Regions from separate parts of the Alteromonas sp. 5NW40-0090 genome, predicted to be linked through region 1. Evidence: predicted binding sites of a transcription regulator. Region 1 holds the regulator's gene; each other region holds the start of a gene.
The links. The regulator sigma-54, encoded in region 1, starts transcription at its own class of promoters, with help from an activator protein. The targets are predictions, from matches to a motif close to GTTGGCACGNNNNTNGNNT.
Positions count from the first base shown of each region.

Region 1 (4,213 bases):
AACTTATTGACGATAGTTAGCGTTTTTTGAATAGTCATTACTGATTCAGCTCTCTATGGCGAATTTGAACATCAGGGTGTATTTCACTGAAGGTTTTCGACAAGGTCTGTGCAATATAGACAGAGCGGTGTTGGCCGCCAGTGCAGCCAATCGCTACTGTTACATAGCTTCTGTTATTGCGCTCTAAATGAGGCAACCATGTCGTTATTAAATTCTGAATTTGCCAAATGAACTTGGTCACTACAGGCTGCGATCCCAAAAATACTTCCACTGGTGCGTCTAATCCGGTCAGATGTTTAAGATCGGGCTCCCAATGGGGATTGGGTAAAAAGCGGGCATCAAAAACGTAATCCGCATCTTTTGGAATACCGTGCTTAAAGCCAAACGACTCAAACACAAGCACAAGGCGTGAGCTTTTCTTACCCAAGATACGCTCTCGAATTAACTCTGCCAGTTGGTGAATGGTAAGCTTATCTGTGTCTAAATATAAATCTGCGCGTTCTGCAATAGGCGCAAGTAGTGCAGACTCGGCTTTAATGGCTTCTGAAAGCGATTTATTAAGCTTGGCGAGAGGGTGAAGACGACGTGTTTCGCTAAAACGCTTAACCAGTACATCATCGCTCGCGTCGATGTAGACAATAGTCATCGACCACGAAGAGGGCAGGTAGTCTAGAATTTCTACCAAATCGTCAGGATTTTTAGGTAAGTTTCTCACATCGATACTTACCGCTACCTGATCATACTCATCAACAACAGTATGGGTTAGGGTCGGAAGTAAGTTTACCGGGATATTATCAACACAGTAATAACCTAAGTCTTCCAATGCGCGAAGTGCGACAGACTTACCAGATCCCGAACGACCACTGATTATTATCAGCTTCACCTACTTTCTCCCTAATACTCTGGTTTTATCACATACGCGTTGATTAATGAGGCGCCTACTAAACGGTTAATAGGCGCTTAATGTTTAACTTAATGCAGTTAGAATATCGTCGCTTGTCGTTGCACGACGTATCGCTTTAATCGTTTCTTTGTCGCTTAGTTTACCCGCCACGGTGGCCAGCGTTTGAAGGTGTCCTTCGGTTTGTTCCTCTGGAACAAGTAGCGCAAAAAAGATGTCTACGGGTTTCTCGTCAAGGGCGTCAAAGTCGATTGCTGGCGTGCTGGTTACAACAATGGCAATCACTTTCTCAAGGCCCGGCAGGCGTCCGTGGGGCAGGGCGATACCATTACCAATGCCTGTACTACCCATCCGTTCTCGAGCCATTAAGCTATTAAGTACCGTTGCCTGGTCAATGTTATCGTTTTGCTTGGCAGCGATATCAGCGATGATCTCAAGAATTCGCTTTTTACTATTACACTGAACCGCACACTCGGTGCGGTCCAGACTTACGATGGCTTGTATATCCATGCTCAATTAACTACTAATGTTTTTTCAGTTTTTCCTTATGCTTGATTACCTGCCGGTCGAGTTTATCAACCATGCTGTCAATCGCCGCATACATGTCGGTGTTTTCTGAGGATGCGAATACTTCAGCGCCACTTAAATGAACGGTCGCTTCGGCTTTTTGATTTAATTTTTCAACGTTCAGGATGACATGCACATTAGAAATGTGATCAAAGTGACGTTCAAGTTTGCTGAACTTCGTATCGACATAATTACGCAAAGAGTCGGTGATTTCGACATGATGACCAGTAAGGTTGATTTGCATATTTCGTCTTCCTTATATTATTAAGCCCGTTTAAATAAGGCTTTTGCGTTGGTTCGACGGCGGGATCGATAACGATTCCCGGTATTTTGCTATTGTTCGCCGAGCGACTTTTATGCCTTGCTCGGCTAACAATGAAGCAATCTTGCTATCACTTAGCGGCTTACTAGGATTTTCTGCGGCCACTAACTTCTTGATCAATGCACGAATCGCTGTGGATGAACACTCACCACCGGACTCGGTTGCAACGTGGCTTGAGAAGAAATACTTCAATTCGAAAATACCACGCGGCGTATGCATATACTTTTGCGTTGTCACACGTGAAATAGTCGATTCGTGCATATCTACCATTTCTGCGACATCATTTAGCACCATTGGTTTCATCATTTCCGGGCCGTGCTCAAAAAAGCCCATTTGCTGTTGCACAATGCAGTTGGCTACCTTCATTAAGGTATCGTTACGAGACTCAAGGCTCTTTATGAACCACTTGGCTTCTTGCATGTGTGAGCGGATGAATTGCGAGTCACTACTGTTTTTGGCACGGCGACTCATGGCAGCGTATTGCTGGTTTACGCTTAATTTAGGCAAACTGTCAGGGTTCAGCTCAACCACCCAACGGCCATTCTTCTTGGTTACAGAGACATCAGGAATAACGTACTCAGGCTCTTTAGTAACTAAAGCACTACCTGGGCGAGGATTCAAGGTTTGAAGCAAACGCATTGCCTCGCGCAGCTGGTCTTCTTTCAAGCGACTTTTTCGCATCAGGGTGCGATAGTCTTTGCTGCTGAGTAAGTCTGAATATTCTTCGATAAGTTGTTTCGCTTCTACAAGCCACGGCGTGTCTTCTGAAAACTGACGCAACTGCACCATAAGACATTCTTGTGGAGAGCGTGAGCCAGAGCCAATAGGGTCGAACATCTGAATGCGCTTAAGCACACATTCTATTTCGTCCATCTCTATCGGCTCTTCTAAATCGTCGTCATTTACCGCTTCTAAAATATCCTCAAGGGTAACCGTTAGATAACCGGATTCGTCGATAGAGTCGATGATAGCAGTAGCAATTGCGCGGTCAGTGTCTGAAAAGTGAGTGAGGCGCATTTGCCAAAGCAAGTGCTCTTGGATGTCTTCAGTGGTCTCACCTTGGAAGATTTGTTCATCATCATTAGATGGGCCAGGTGCAGGCGCAGAAGACGCGGAGTAATACTCATCCCATGTGCTGTCGATTGGCAGCTCGTCTGGAAGATCGTTTTTCTCTAGCGCATCGCCCGCTTCCAATGTATCACTTGAAGCAGAAGCCGTTGCTTCAGATGCACTATCATCATTATCGATGTTGTTCTTCTCTAGCTGTGCCTCGTCATTGCCTTCTTCCACTTCCAATAGTGGGTTTGAATCGAGTGCTTCTTGTATCTCTTGCTGGAGATCAAGCGTAGAAAGCTGCAGCAGTTTAATGGCCTGCTGAAGCTGAGGTGTCATTGTAAGTTGTTGGCTAAATTTTAGCTGTAAAGATGGTTTCATCTACGTCTTATTTAAATGCTCTAAATTGAATATACCAGAGCTAAACTGAAAAATGACAATTCGGTTACACAAACTATAGCCTGAATTGTTCGCCTAGGTATACATCCCTTACTTTTTGATTACTTAAAACCTGTTCCGCCGTTCCTTGCGCAATAAGCTCGCCATGACTCACAATGTACGCTTTCTCGCAAACATCCAATGTTTCGCGTACGTTATGGTCCGTGATAAGGATACCAATGCCCCTATCCCGAAGATGTTGTATTATCTTCTTTATATCATTAACTGATATTGGATCAACACCAGCAAATGGTTCATCTAACAAAATAAATTGTGGTTTTGCGGCCAAAGCGCGTGCTATTTCAACACGACGGCGCTCGCCACCTGACAAACTCATCCCCGTACTATTACGTATATGGTTGATATTAAATTCATCAAGTAGGGCGTCGGCTTCTTCTTCTTGCTGCTGTGAATTTAAATCTTTACGGGTTTGTAAAATAGCCATGATATTTTCATGTACCGTAAGCTTTCTAAAAATTGATGCTTCCTGTGGAAGGTAGCCTATGCCGCGGCGTGCGCGCTCGTGCATTGGTTGATGAGTGAGTTCGTTGTCGTCAATCTCAATCTTACCTTTATCTAGGTTTACCAAGCCGACAATCATATAAAATGTAGTGGTCTTACCAGCGCCATTAGGCCCAAGAAGGCCGACTATTTGACCCGTTGAGACAGAAAGACTCACATCGCGAACAACCTGTCGTGACTTGTAGGCTTTAGCAAGGTTTTTAGCACTCAAAGTAGCCATTGCTATTCATTGTCCTTGTTATCTTTCTTTGACGATGTTTTGCGAATAGTTTCCGGCGTAAATACCGTAGTTACCCGGCCTTCGCCATTTTTACCCGCTCCACCGGTTGCAAGTAATTGCTCGGTAATCATATCAAAAGTAATCTTGTCGCCTTGCACTTTACTGGTGTCCTGCTGTAGCTCAGCGCTGC
Region 1 covers NZ_BAAJLT010000008.1:238,736-242,948, forward strand. The annotation lists gene AC27KT_RS11985 (HPr family phosphocarrier protein) at 1-38, opposite strand, end outside; gene rapZ (RNase adapter RapZ) at 38-883, opposite strand; gene ptsN (PTS IIA-like nitrogen regulatory protein PtsN) at 968-1,411, opposite strand; gene hpf (ribosome hibernation promoting factor) at 1,425-1,712, opposite strand; gene AC27KT_RS12005 (RNA polymerase factor sigma-54) at 1,743-3,224, opposite strand; gene lptB (LPS export ABC transporter ATP-binding protein) at 3,298-4,023, opposite strand; gene lptA (lipopolysaccharide transport periplasmic protein LptA) at 4,026-4,213, opposite strand, start outside.

Region 2 (4,213 bases), on a different contig from region 1:
ATATATGGGCGCATCGATTGTCGCTAGCTTGTTCTTCTTATTAGTGTTTTTTGCGGCAATAACCTCGTTGGTGTCTATTTTTGAAGTACCGGTTGCGGCGCTTATGGATGAAAAAGGCGTAAGTCGCAAATGGGCGCTTGGGTCATTAGGTAGCATTATGATTTTGCTAGCCATCCTAAGTGCGTTGTCGTTTGGTAAAGTTGATGTGCTTACGTCGTTTATGCACTACGCCGGCGCAGATAAATCTCTGTTTGATGTCATTTACGATGTGTTCTACGACACGATTTTGCCGTTAAACGGCTTGCTAATTTGCCTGTTCGTTATTTATCGTTGGAAGAGTGCAAACTTCAATGCATCTTTGGAAGAGGGCAGCAGTGGTTACAAAGGTAGCTGGTTTGAAAAGTACGTGGATGTATCGTTGAAAACCTTTATTCCACTTATTCTACTCGTGATTTTTGTAAACACGGTGGCGGTAAAATACTTCGGGCTGAGCCTTTTCGGTTAGTCAGGTTTCCTCACCCCTTGTAAAAATTGTAGAGCGAGCCAACAGCGATATCGCAACAAGCTCAATAAAAAACGGCAAGCGTGAAGCTTGCCGTTTTGTTTATATCAAGAAATTTTCTTCCTACCCACTGTTCTAAAGTCTCAACCGGTTATTAAATCTGCAGGTTCTGGAAAATGCTTCTTTATCAAGCTTAAAACATGCTGTACGGGTCACCGTACATTGGCGTCACATTTAGCCTTGCCCAGCTTTTCGTAGCGTCAATCACCTTGCCAGCAGGTTCTGCGTCAGTATCAGAAAAGTGTGGGGCATCAATGTTCATCGCTTGCGCGGCATCCACATAGTAAATGCCGCGTTTAGGGTGAGACAAGCTACAAAGGTGTATAACATCGTTAAGCGGATTGTCACAAATGATGGTCGTCAACGCAGATACAATGTCGTACACATGTACAAGGTTTATTCGTTTATTTCCTGCATCCAACTGTCTTCCACTTAACGAACGGGCGGGGTGACGGTCTGGGCCTACTAAACCGGCTAGACGAACAACACTGATATCAACCTGACTTCGTTTAGATAATAAATAGTCTTCAATAGTCACGTGGGCTTTGGCCGAGGCTGTTTGCGGTTGTGTAGTGCTGTCTTCGGACACTACTTTGTTCGTGGCATCGCCGTAAACCGACGTGGTACTGATAAACACGATATGCGCTACGTTTTCGCTGATGGCTGCGTCTATCAACTGCAGCATGTTATCAGTAAATGACGCGAGATCTGTGTTTTTCCTACCAGGGGGGATATTTAGCAATAAGGTCGCGTTTGGCAGGTGGTTACATAGTGTTGATGTATCTTCGCCCAGAGTATATTCAATAGCAGTAATACCCTGCGCTTTTAACGCGAGGCGTTTCTGTTCGCTGCGTGTTGTACCAACAATATTTACTTTATCTATAAGCGCCTTGCCTACATAGCCGGCTAACCATCCGTAGCCACTAATTACTACATTTTGAGTCATCGATTAAATCCCCCCTATTTTGGATTCAAGAGTACATTAATTGGGGGGCAGTTGTCGTTAACTCTGCACCTTACATTGACTGTAAAATCGGAAACTTGAATGAGTCGAGATAACAAAAAAGTTGGTTAGCGGCTAGTATAAAAACACAAAACCGACTGGTTTTTCAGTCGGTTTTCAAAGTAAGTGGTTTGGTTTCGCGAGTTGAGTTCGCTACATTGTTCAACTACATCTTCATTTCGTCGTTGTGGTCATGGTGGTTGTCTTGATCAATATCTAGCAGGTTCAAATCATCTAACCCTGATATGGATGCCTGCATTTTACCTTCGGCATAATCCGCTTTTTTTAGTACCTTACACAATGCATCGCCTTTTTCTTCCAGCGCGGCAGCTTGGCTTTCTAAGCGATATTCTAAGTCTTCACCCCAGCGCTCCATCTTTTGCTCAAACTCAGACATATCACCGCCTTCCCACAACATTTGTGTTCCTACGGCAATAAGAATTCTACCCATAGACTCACTGATTAAAGACTCAATTTGCGCCTCAAATTCTTGCTCCCAGCTTTCGTCAAACCAACCTGGCTCATCGAATTTAGTTGAGTCTACGCGAATATTGCCTGCGTCATCATAGAATGAGGCGTTTAGTTTGGTTTCAAGTGAGTCGAACAGTTCACGAAAATCATCACCCATTTGATCGCCGCCCAGCAGTTCAGTAAACACTTCAGTTACTGCCACATTGGCAATTTGTAGGCCTTCACTAGCGATATTCAACGTCATAGGAATAGCCATATCAATGTTGTTGTAATATTCACTTACCCAGCGCTGTTGTTCGCTGTCAAGCGATACTGATTCGCCGTTGATGGTCATATTGTGATGGGAGTCAATCGTCATCACTGAGCCATTGTCCATCTGTACCGTTAGATCACCTTGATAGTATTGAATATGACCATCAAGCTCCATGTCACAACTGTTGTTTTGAAAGCTGCTGTTATGCGCAAATGCGTGGCCGCTTATTAAAGCACTGGTAAGGGCAACTGAAAGTAATAGTTTCTTAGACATTGTTCATTCCTTAATTTACGTGTGACGCGTTAACGAAAGTGCGCGAAGCAAACTGCAAAGCGTTGTAGTGTCACTATCGGATAGACGCTAGCGATACTCGCTGTTATACCTTAGGTAGAGCAATGGCCTTGCCAATATTTAAAGTTTATATTTTTCATAAACTTAGTGAGATTTAATGATTTCTTCATGCTCTGCTGGATGCACTATTTAGTGAAATTGCCAACTAATTAGTAGTTTTGACTAAGATCAATTAATACCAATAGCGGAACATTTAAGCCAATCCAAGCATGGTTAAATCTTATTTATTGGTGCATAATACCGCCAATATTTTTAAGGGGTTATCACAATGGCTGATTGGATTAATGCAATTATGTTTGGTGTTGCGCTAATTGCCTTTACGCTAGGGCTAAGCAGCATCGTTATGGGCTTTATGACTGCTAAAGCAGGTGCTGAAGGTATGCAGGAAAAAATCGAGTACGGTTTTTTTGGCGTTACTGGTTTAGTACTTTGCTTACTGATGGCCTACGCATTGGCTTAAGCGATAAGCATTAAAAAAACCGGCTATCTCAGCCGGTTTTTTTTCGCCTAAATTAAGCCTTAATGTTGAGTCTTTTTTATTCGTCGTTACTTTTTGGATTAGACTCGCACTTCTCCTGAGCATCGTTTTGCGTACTATGACTTTCGGTACTGTTTCTATAAGCGCTTTGTTCGCGATGGGCAAGCAGCGACAAATGTCCATCACGTTGATATGCGCGTAAGTCGAACAAATCCAGCATAGCCATAACGTGGTCGAAGATATCCGCCTGCACTTTTTCGTATCTCACCCATTCTTTTTGTGCACTGAAGCAGTAAATTTCTAAAGGTAAACCAAGCTCGTTAGGCGGTAGCTGCCTAACCATTAGGGTCAGTTCTTGGTTTATATCCGGGTGCTTGCGCAAGTAAGCCTCTAAGTAAGCTCTAAAAGTGCCGATGTTGGTAAGGCGGCGACTGTTTAGCAGATCCGACTCATCAATGGAGTAATCTCGGTGATAAGCGCGAAGCTCATTTTTCTTCTTATCGATATATTCGTTGATGTAGCGAATTTTCGAAAAGCGCTCTAGCATATCGTTGTCACAAAGCTTGATAGAGTGCACATCAATATAGATGGCGCGTTTAATTCTGCGTCCACCAGACTCTTGCATACCGCGCCAGTTCTTAACTGCTTCTGTAGTAAGGCTGTAAGTCGGCAGCGTCGAAATAGTTTTATCCCAGTTTTGTACTTTGACGTTGGTAAGGCCTATTTCGAGTATTTCACCATCTACTTCATACTTAGGCATGGCAATCCAGTCACCCGTATTAAACATGCGGTTAGCCGCTATTTGAATGCCGGCAACAAAGCCTAGGATGGTGTCTCTGAATATCAATAGTAAAACAGCGGCAATGGCGGTTAAGCCAGACACAATAAGCAACGGGCTTCTATCTACAATCAATGAAATACTTAACAGTATGGTGATAATAGCAAACGCTAACTTAGTAACCTGAATGAAGCCTGTTATTGGTGCGCGCCGTGAAAGCGCAGATGCATTGTATACGTCTTCTACCGTGCTCAGCATGGCGTACAGGGCCAACAACCCGCTATACAGCATGTACAGTTGAGCACTTTTAATCACCA
Region 2 covers NZ_BAAJLT010000011.1:177,321-181,533, forward strand. The annotation lists gene AC27KT_RS14910 (sodium-dependent transporter) at 1-505, shown strand, start outside; gene AC27KT_RS14915 (NAD-dependent epimerase/dehydratase family protein) at 696-1,508, opposite strand; gene AC27KT_RS14920 (DUF2884 family protein) at 1,732-2,562, opposite strand; gene AC27KT_RS14925 (hypothetical protein) at 2,909-3,100, shown strand; gene AC27KT_RS14930 (mechanosensitive ion channel family protein) at 3,177-4,213, opposite strand, start outside.
Region 2: the regulator sigma-54 is predicted to act here: its motif matches at 2,680-2,698, upstream of AC27KT_RS14920 (DUF2884 family protein).

Region 3 (4,213 bases), on a different contig from region 1:
AATAGGTCACCGTTCATATATCATACAACTCCATGTTGAAATTAGGTACTTACTAAGTGTGCGCCAATAGAAAGGTGCAACGCTATCTTAGTATGTACTAGAAGCGAAAAGCGCTTCTTTTATAGGAAAGCAATTATGCTATTACTTCCAAAACACTTTTCTTTGAAGTCTGTATTACTAGTCTCCACGGCTTTGCTATCCACGTTAAGTGCTAATTCAGCATATGCCACCTACTATTATACCAAGCAGAGTTATTCACATTGCGGTTCGTCAAGTCAAACATCAGAACAAAGCAAAGTATGCAATTCACCGTTAGGTGAATACAATTATGACTTAGTAGATAATAAAGTAACCCAGAACACCCCGACAAGTGATTCAATCGTTCAAATAGACGGGCTAAATATAAACATGTCTGCCTTTTCTGATACGCAGGGAATTACTGGAGAAACCGTAGTCGGCGCGAAGCTAGAGAAAATCTCTGATAAATGGGCTTATGGTGTAACGAATAATGATGAAGCGAATTATAAAGGTTATTCCGACCACGCCATTGATAACTTAAATTACTTCTCTAGTGGTAGCGACAACTCTGAATATTATAGGTTTACAAACGTAGAACGAGATTACGATTTTGTTTTGCTGTCTTTTGATTCTGCGGTAACGCTTACCGGCGCTAGCTTTTCTTGGCTACACAGCAGCAGCGATAGTCAGGTGTCTGTAGCAGCGCTTGGCAATACGGCTAAACTAACCTCTGGCGTTAACACGTGGAGTGATATTGTTGCAGATGCACTAACCTCAGCATCGTTTGACATCGAAAGCTGTGAATATTTAGATCACCGCGCAGACTTTACGTTCACTGAGTCGGCCCAATATTGGTTGGTGGGTGCGTACAACACTGTATTTGGTGAAACAGACGGAAGAATAGGCAACGACGCGTTTAAACTTGCCAATATCGGTTTCTCTATTTCAGAAACAGCGGGTACAACAGATACTACCGAAGTGTCTGAACCTGGAACTATCGGTCTACTCATGGCCTGCTCACTCTTCGTCATGTGGCGTCGCAAAAAACTTATTTAATAAAATTAGACTTTAGATCACTGACAGGTGGTACAACCTGTCAGTTTTTTTTACTATCACTAACTCACACGCATCAAAATCCCAAAAAAACCAATACAAATCATAATCATACAAACATGGCACAAAGTTCGCTTAACCTTCAGTAGTATTGTAAAGCAAATTTAGAGTCGGTATTTATTTATATGAAGTATTTAGGATTAGCGACAGTTTTTCTTTTATTTTCCGGGAATGTATTAGGTAGTGACAGCAGTTTAGATGAAGGCACTTACTCGTTAGTAAATAGCGGTATTTCATATTCACTTCTTGGTGATTCTCAAAATGGAACCGCGGTTACGACTATTGATGGTAAAACAGTTTATGTTGGGCTTACTGCGTGGTCTGATACGGGTTATTATAAAAGCCACTCTGATACCTACACCAGTCGTTATTATCTTGACGAAAACGACGACCTTGTCAAAAAACAAGGCGTGCTTGATGGCTGGATAAACAGCAATAACACGACAGGTTATGGACTTATAAACAAAGACTCGACCGAACAGAGCGACTACACAACTTCGAGCTATTACGGAGATGCTCATACAATAGACAATAGAAGAACAGGCGATAGAGGAAAACAAGACTTCGATATGGTTTTGTTGTCTTTCAGCGAAGAAGTTACCCTTACCTCTGGTTCATTTTCCTCGATATATCGTTACAGTGGACAATCACAAAACGAAGTATCTGTAATAGGCCTTGGCGATATTGATAAATTTAAAGGTACCGAAAACTTCACATGGAATGACATTGCCTCTACTAGCGGCATAGAGACGGGTCATTTCTCTGTTGGAAGTAAAGTGAACAACTATTATCAGTCTGAGTTTACCGGCTTGAGCGCCGCCAAATACTGGTTAGTAGGTGCCTACAACACTATATTTGACAGCGGAGCTTCTCAGGAGAGCGACTTTGGATTCAAGTTGTCTGCCCTTGGATTTTCGATAGACAACACTCCTGATACTCCTACTAAACCACCAACAGAAGTCAGCGAACCAGGTGCCCTAGCACTAATGAGTTTAGGTTTGGGTCTTGTTCTATATAGACGTAAGCGTCGCGTTTAATGGTTTAAAAACGCTTAGAAAACACGTATCTTTAGAAGGTGGCTTAGGTCACCTTTTTTTATGCTATTTTTAAGCCAGTGGCTAGGCTAAGTTTCGAAGGTTTATATGGATTTTTTTAATAATAAAAAGCGAATTGTACATCGCACTATTATCTCAGCAGTTGCCTCATCGTTAATCACTTTCAACAGTTTTGCTACTACATCAGAAGATTACGAAAAAGCGCTCACCGCGTTTAACCAAAACGAGTATGAAGAAGCCTATATTCACCTTAAAAATAGCTTACAAAAAGACCCTGAAAATCTAGCTGCAAAAATTCTTATGGGCGAAATACTGCTTATAAACGGCTACTTAACCGCGGCCGAAATGGAGTTTGTAGAAGCGCTAGAGATGGGTGCCGATATTAACCTTCTGGCAGAACCGCTTGGCAACACTTGGCTGTTCTTAAACAGATATAAAGAGATTGTCGATTTTGCCGATTTAAACAAACTGTCAGGAGAGGCAGAGCGCGAGTGGTTAATGATTCGTGCAACAGCATGTATTAGATTGGAAGACGAGCAGTGTGCCTTACGCGACTACAACACTATAGTCTCACGCACACCTAACTTCGTGCCAGCTATAAACGGCTTAGCCTCTATTGCCCTTCAAAATGAAGACTTAACTAAAGCGAATTCTCTTATCAATAAAGCCATGTCGTTAGAACCAGAAAACGCAATCACATGGCGATTAAAGGGCCAGCTTGCTTACCGACAGGGTAATACAGACGCAGCAACTGCACATTTACAAAAAGCCCTAACGTTTAACCGAGACGACCCTATTGCCCTGCGTAATCTAGTGGATTTGTATCTAGAGGCGAAAGACTACGATACCGCAAAGCTATTCGTTGATGAAATTATTGAGGATACACCTAACGATCCGTTAGCCATATTACTCAATAGCTGGCTACAAAGTAGAGACAACCAGCAATCTATTGATAATGCAAAGCTAAAAGAACTTAACGACTTCATGGCGCAGCTCGACCCTGAGCTGATAACCTCTCAACCCATGTTACTGTATATCAGTGGTTTAACGAACTTCTTTAACAACAACATGGAAACAGCCGCAAAGGACTTTAATGCTTACTTGCAGCAGGAGCCTGATGACCTGCAGGCAGTATTAATGCTAAGCCAAGTCTATATGGCAACACAGCAAGACAAACAAGCGCTTGCCCTGCTTGAACGCCATCAGGATGCGTTAATGGAAGACCCTGACTCAGCATTGCTATTAGGTGATTTATTTATTCGCCAAAACAAAGCGTTTAAAGCTGAACGACTGCTGCAGAACCTTGAATATAAGTACCCAAATGAAAATAAGCTCCAGCTTTTTAAAATTAAACTGATGGCAGCGAGGGGAAAACAGGACGAGGCGCTATCAATTCTTGAAAAGAATTTGCCCACCTACAAAGATAACGCAGGTTTTCTATTCACTTATTCACTAATGAATTTACAAGCGCAGAAGTTTGACAATGCATTAAAAGGTGCAAACCTGCTTAGTGAACTTTATCCTGAAGAAGCTGAAGTATATAACCTTAAAGCTGGCATCTTGATTAGACAAGGTCAGCTAGAAGAAGCCAAAACCAATATTGAAAAAGCGCTGGCACAGAACCCTACCCTTTTTCCCGCAAAATTTAATTTGGCGGCTACAGAGAGTCGCTTAGGCAACGTAGAAACTTCTAATCAACTGATTGAAGAACTTCTTACTTTGTCACCGCAGCATAATGAAACGCTGATGCTAAAAGCGTTTAACCTGACCAAAGCAGGCAAGGTAGATGAAGCAAAGCAAATCTATCTCGATTTACTAACTCTTACGCCGTCGAATAGCGGTGCTAGAGAGCGTGTTTCGTCTTTGTATCAGCAACAAGGCGACATTAAGAATGCACTGTATCACTTAGACCTGCTAATTAAAGATGACTTCGACAATGCTGACTACCTTCTTCGTAAAGCTGCCCTTCAGCTTGCTAATAATCAGCGTGCAGATGCGGAAAAAACGCTAAGCATTGTAAGAAACTT
Region 3 covers NZ_BAAJLT010000004.1:333,368-337,580, reverse strand. The annotation lists gene xdp1 (exosortase-dependent surface protein XDP1) at 136-1,074, shown strand; gene xdp1 (exosortase-dependent surface protein XDP1) at 1,257-2,168, shown strand; gene prsT (XrtA/PEP-CTERM system TPR-repeat protein PrsT) at 2,274-4,213, shown strand, end outside.
Region 3: the regulator sigma-54 is predicted to act here: its motif matches at 1,190-1,208, upstream of xdp1 (exosortase-dependent surface protein XDP1).